Regions from separate parts of the Shewanella sp. N2AIL genome, predicted to be linked through region 1. Evidence: riboswitches for the same ligand, from Rfam matches in the RefSeq annotation. Region 1 holds a riboswitch; the other holds the start of a gene.
The links. Region 1 has a riboswitch for thiamine pyrophosphate ahead of MO387_RS12920 (TonB-dependent receptor). Riboswitches for the same ligand answer to the same signal wherever they lie in the genome.

Region 1 (3,162 bases):
GCCCTGCTCGGTAGAACTTAAGCGAAACTCTTGCGACACAGTTTTACGTTGGCCAGTTTTATCCCAAAAATAATCATATTGGCACGGCGCCAGATTGCCATCGTCATCACTGCATTGCTTAGAAGCCCAATACTCTGGGTTCGACCAATCGCCATCGTAACTGTAATGGTGATCGGTATTCGCAAAAGAGGTTAACGAAGTCAACTCAAAGGTTTCGGCACCAGAATAGGTCGCTTTAAAGCCTGCGCCTGTGGTGCGCTGGCTATCGACACCCGGTTGATCCGATGTCGTCTGGGTCGGTGAATTGGTTAAACTCCACACATCGTAGCCATTATCAAAATCGGCGTGCAGCACAGTTAAATCAAACTGCAAATCGTCAGTCGCATACCAGCGCAGCTTAGCGCGGCCGCTGAACTCATCGCGGCCATTGGTATCGTCACGGCCTAAATAGAGGTTGTCGTGGTAGCCATTTTGTTGATGTTGCTGCAGTGACACGCGATAAAGCAGCTTGCCAGAATCCGTTAATGGGCCAGAACTGAAACCGCTAAACGTGCGTAAATCATCATCGCCTAACGAGACTTCGCCGCCATGTTCAAACACATCGGTGGGATCGTTACTTTTCAGATAAATCAGTCCCGCTAAAGCATTGGCGCCATAACGTGTGCCCTGTGGTCCACGCAGCACTTCGACTTGCTGTAGATCGTACATGCTCGACACCATACCAATACCGGATAAATCGATATCATCAATGATGTAACCCACAGAAGAATTAGGCGCACCTTGGTATTGCTCTTGCTCACCTACACCGCGAATTTGAAAATATTTTGGCCGCGAACTTCCACCTGACCAGTTAAAGTTAGCAATAGAATTAAGCACATCCTCGAAATGCTGCGCGCTTTCATCTTGAATTTTTTGACTGTCGATAACGGTAATACTTGAAGGCATTTTTTCTAAGCTTGAACTGCGAAAATCCGCCGTCACTACCATGACTTCCATCTCAGTACTGGGATCGGGTTTATCGATAGCGTCGGTTTGTGCAAATGCAGCAGTGCTCAGCGCGGCAGCAATGGCTAATGCCAGCGGCGCTCGGGTTAAAAACGGGGAATGACGGTTTGACGTTTTACGGTTTGACATAGGACCTCAAATATAATGTTTGAGATCCGGCAACGAATAAGCGATTCAGAAGTGTGCTGTTAATTGGCCCATTCCTACGCCGGTATTAGCCGGATCAGGTTCTAAGGGTTCGTCAGCTGACATCTCAGTTTGCAGTAATCAACGTAAATTCATTCACTGCAAACACCCCTTGGCGGCGCCTAGTATACATGAGTAATAGCATGGGATGACACATTTACGTCATAAAAAGAAAAATGCCAGCATAGCTGGCATTTTCTGGGCGAACTCAGGCTTAGTTCGAGAAGGTTTCGCGCACGTACACATCAAATTTAACCACTTGGGCATTAGGTGCCACGGCGGAGACTTGCAATTGTTGCTTGCCGTGTAATTTGACCGATTTCCAGCTGGTTGCCTCATCTTCTATGGTGTAACCGCTGGCGTCGTACCAAGTGAATTTATACTGCACACGCATGTCAGTTGATGATTTGCTAACAATCAACGCTGAGCCCTGCACTAAATCACCGACTCGGCGTGCATCCACACTCTGTACCGCAATATCTCTGGCAAAGCTGGAATTATCGACGCGGGTTTCACCCAGTGAACTCACTGAAATACCTGCGGTATGTGAGGCACAAGCACCTAAGGTCAGCGCCGCGGCCAATAATAGTCCGGTATAAATTTGTTTCATATATTTCTCCCAGTCACGCGACTAAATGCGCGGCTAGCGCGCATTATTCCCTATTAAACGACAAGCTAAGTGAACTGTGCTGAACTTATGCTTAACAAGACAGACTTAATCATCACTCAACTATCTACTCACTAAAACGAGTTAATCAATCAGAAAGTGCGCCCGTGCCGTAGCAATAAGCTGCTTACGATTGGTTTGCCAACAATCAATATTCACGTTGGCGACTCGTCGACCCTGACGGGTAATACGACACTCAGCAAAACTATCCTTGTGCAGACCTGCACGTAAATAGTCGATTGAAAAATCAACGACTTTAGGCACCTTTGCCGTTTGCATAAATACCATTAACTGCACTATCGCTGACATTTCCATAAAGCCCGCAATCACGCCACCATGAATGGCGGGCAACACAGGATTACCGATATTGTCGTCATTAGCGGGCAATTTAAAAATCAGTTCATCACCAAAACGCTCCACCTTCATGCCAATAAATTTGGCATAGGGAACGTGCTCAAGTAAATGGCCAAAATCATTAAGTTCAGTGGCGCGTTTAACTATGCCTTGCACATCGATAGGCGCTTTGACTTGGGCGTGTTGAGTGGGACTGGCAGTGCCAAGTTCCGAATTATTTGCGCTCATCAGTATCTCCTATCTCAGGCACAGCTTCACCCATCAACGCTTGCCTAAAGGCATCACCGACCATTTCTGGGCTGATCCGCATAAAAGAGCCAACAGCATGGGCAATGGGATCATCTATGCTGTCTTGATAAGCAATCGCGCGGGTAAAGGCAATATTGGAGGACAACTTGTAGCATTCCGCAAATCCGAACACAGGTTTATGGGGCTGAGCGGGCTTCATATAATCCACCCGCAAATCGAGCGTGGGTGAGATTTCTAACAATTTGAATTTATGGAAAATTGCACTGACCACTGCACTGCCACAGGCAGTATCCATTAAGGTAGTGATCACTCCACCATGGATAACGCCCGTATCGGGATAACCAATTAATTCAGTGCTGTAGGGCAACTCAATCAACACATGGTGCTCACTCGCCTCCAATACGGTTAAACCGAGACGGCGACACTGAGCGAGTTGATCCACAAACCGCTGCGCCATTTGGGTCAGCGGGAAAAAATCCGAATTTACCTTCATTTGCCTTGGCTCAACATGGGCCCCAGAGGCTCCCCGCCCACAAGGTGAAAATGAATGTGATAGACTTCTTGTCCACCGTGTTGATTGCAGTTCATGATCAGTCGGTAGCCATCTTTAGCAATCCCCGCTTCCGCCGCTAATTTAGCTGCAACCGTCATCATACGGCCAAGCACAGGCTCATCAGAGGCTTTCATGTCGTTTGCCGTTG
Region 2 (3,162 bases), on a different contig from region 1:
AATCGAGCCTGGACGCATACCATCACCTAAAGACAGGGATACATCGTAGGCAACGCAAAGCTCACAGATCTCACGGAAATGGCTGTAGAGGAAGTTTTCCTTGTGGTGACTCAGGCACCATTTGGCCATGATTGAACCGCCGCGGGAAACGATCCCAGTAACGCGTTTAGCCGTCATCGGCACGTAACGAAGCAGCACACCAGCATGAATAGTAAAGTAATCAACACCTTGCTCAGCTTGTTCAATCAAGGTATCGCGGAACACTTCCCAGGTTAAATCCTCTGCCACGCCGTTCACTTTCTCCAGCGCTTGATAAATCGGCACTGTGCCGATGGGCACTGGCGAGTTGCGGATGATCCACTCGCGGGTCTCGTGGATATAACGCCCCGTGGATAAATCCATTACCGTATCTGCGCCCCAACGGGTTGACCAGACGAGCTTTTCCACTTCTTCCTCGATGGAAGAGGTCACCGCAGAATTACCAATATTGGCGTTCACTTTCACCAGAAAGTTACGCCCTATGATCATAGGTTCGGCTTCTGGATGGTTAATATTCAGCGGAATAATCGCGCGGCCACGGGCAACTTCGGCGCGGACAAATTCGGCGGTAATCGGTTCGCCGACTAAGGCACCAAAGGCTTCGCCCTTGGCTTTACGATTGAGGATTTCATCCTGTACTTCGGCAAGTGCCATGTTCTCACGAATCGCCACATATTCCATTTCGGGCGTGATAATCCCTTGACGGGCATAGTGTAATTGGCTAACTCGTTTGCCCTGCAGCGCTCTGCGTGGGCGGACAATGGCACTCGAACCCGCCTCAAAACGCAGATGGTCTAAACCGTCGTCGGCGAGTCTTTGTTGGGTAAAATCTGAGGTCGCGCAGGGTAATTGCTCTGTATCATTGCGGGCTAGGATCCAGTTTTGTCTTAATTTACCAAGACCTAGACGCACATTGATGTCGGCCTCAGGATCGGAATAAGGTCCGGCGCAATCGTACACTCGGATTGGCGGATTTTTCTCCATGATAGGCGCATCATCTGTTCCGCCCACCAGCGTGTCAGTCTGCAGAATGTGTCGCATGCCAACGCGAATATCGGCACTTGAACCTTCGAGATAAATCTTTTGTGAATTAGGATGTTGCAGTGGCGCTAACGTATCGATAAAGGCTTGGGCCTGCGCGCGGGTTTCGCGGCGACTCGGCGCCTTAGGCACGATCGATTTATTAGGCACTGTCGATTTATTAGGGATTGTCGATTCTGGCGCTGTGATTTCTATCGCATTGGCAGCTACAGCTGGGTTTTGGTTTGAACTGGACATAAGCAATCTCACGTTAAAAAATGGAGTTGCTTGTCTGGAGAATTGAGTTGTTGATAGCTGGACATGGCAATCAATTTTTGTGGCCAACACTGGCTTCAAAAATTGAGTTACCCTGCTCAATAACAATTAAATCTAAACATTAAGGCTTAAAACACTGCTGAGTAAACAGGTGTTAAAGCCGTCTATTTTTGCGATTTAATGTGTGTTATTACGCTTGTTTCCTTCGCAGGTTTTAACCTGATCAGGTTCAACGGATCCCGAATAAACGGTCTCAGCCAAGAGGCACTCCGACAAGATGAGTGCGCAGTATAGACAGAAGCGGCAGCAACAAACAAGGAAAAAAGTAATTAAAAACCTTAACTACCAATCCAAAATAAAGATTCATAATTTGTTGTTTTTAATTAAGTAAATTAAATTAAACTAGCAAAGTTGTGATTATCGTGAAAATAGATCATAAAAGAAAGTCACTATTTATGGGGTTTGAGCATCATTTTGTTTAATCGAGATTGAATGGCATCATCAATAGCTTGATTGATTTTTTTGCCACTGCAGTTAATGGGAAAACCTAAATTTTCGGCGTTAGGATTAATTTGTGTCCCCAGACGGACGACGCGATAACAAGTATCCCCTTTACGCACAATACGATTTGGGTCTAAGGGTAAATCTAGACTCGTTGTGCCACCGAAATCATCGGCGTTAGGGACAAATAACACTTCCATCTCAGGGCTCATTTCACTCATATTCGATTTCCGGGTGAATTTATCGGCCTGTTCAATGACGAGATCATCGAGCGCTTGCTCGCGCTGACGTTCAAAATATTGCTGGGTGAATAAACTCATGCTTGAGCTTGTCGCTATTGTGCTCTCACCTTCTGCTGCGGACGAACTCTTAGCGCCAAGCTGCGGCTTTATTTCTGTGGTATCAAGCGTATTAGTTGGTTTTTTTGCCGTCACTTCCGCGGACTGTACTTCACTTTGGGCACTTGATTGAGATTGGCTCGATTGAGTGATGTCCGGTTTAACCGTATCTGGCTTCACTTTTTCCGACTCTACTTTTTCAGGCACGACCTTTTCAAATATTGGCATAGGCTTAACTTGAGTTGCAGGCGTGGGAACAATTGTAGGCGTAACAGAACTTGTCATCTCAGTCTTATCCTCGGCCTTGATCTCTGTTTCTAGCGCAGCGCTTTCAGCCTTCTCTACCGCGGGAGCATAAATAAAGTAAGCTTTAAGCGCCGTTACTTTAGGGCCCCGGCTTTCTGTTTCCGTTAATCCAAAGGGATTTAACTGTGGGCGCCACAAAATGCAGATAAGTAAAAATAAACACGCATGCACTAAGAGCACAAAACAAAGCAGACTTAATCCTTTGAAATACGGCTGACGAGTACGTAACCCCAATCCTTGAGCACGGGTTTGTATTATCCTAGACAGTTCAGGTTTGGATTCAGACTCAGCAACCAATTTATCTTGATGTTGATCTTGATGTTCAGCATGGATTTCTTGCAGTACTAAATCTTGGGCTTTAACTTGAGCTATGCCTTTGATGTCATCCTTAGAGGCTGAATGGTCTGCACCGCGATTGAACGCTGACGGCTCGGCATCAGTGGTAAAAACAGGCGTTTGAGCAGTATCCAGATCACCGAGGTGATGATCAAATGCAATAAAAGTCTCGCCTTCTGGCGATGTGACCGAAAAAAGCAAAGCACTATCAGTATCATCTCCAATCGCTATTGCTGTAGGAGATACTGTCAATAAAGGCGCGGCTTTGGGTTGACGTTGAAAAGGCAAAATCCATCCTTAGGTTTTGTGTAGTCTCAATTGATTTCGATGATGCTTAACGTGGAAC

Region 2: another riboswitch for thiamine pyrophosphate. It lies ahead of thiC (phosphomethylpyrimidine synthase ThiC); the one in region 1 lies ahead of MO387_RS12920 (TonB-dependent receptor).

What each region holds. Positions count from the first base shown of each region.
Region 1 covers NZ_JALBYT010000020.1:39,254-42,415, reverse strand. Annotated here, with positions in the region: gene MO387_RS12920 (TonB-dependent receptor) at 1-1,134, opposite strand, end outside; TPP riboswitch at 1,189-1,314, opposite strand; gene MO387_RS12915 (YcfL family protein) at 1,406-1,801, opposite strand; gene MO387_RS12910 (PaaI family thioesterase) at 1,943-2,440, opposite strand; gene MO387_RS12905 (PaaI family thioesterase) at 2,427-2,954, opposite strand; gene hinT (purine nucleoside phosphoramidase) at 2,951-3,162, opposite strand, start outside.
Region 2 covers NZ_JALBYT010000018.1:22,238-25,399, reverse strand. Annotated here, with positions in the region: gene thiC (phosphomethylpyrimidine synthase ThiC) at 1-1,317, opposite strand, end outside; TPP riboswitch at 1,519-1,617, opposite strand; gene MO387_RS12010 (hypothetical protein) at 1,785-3,104, opposite strand.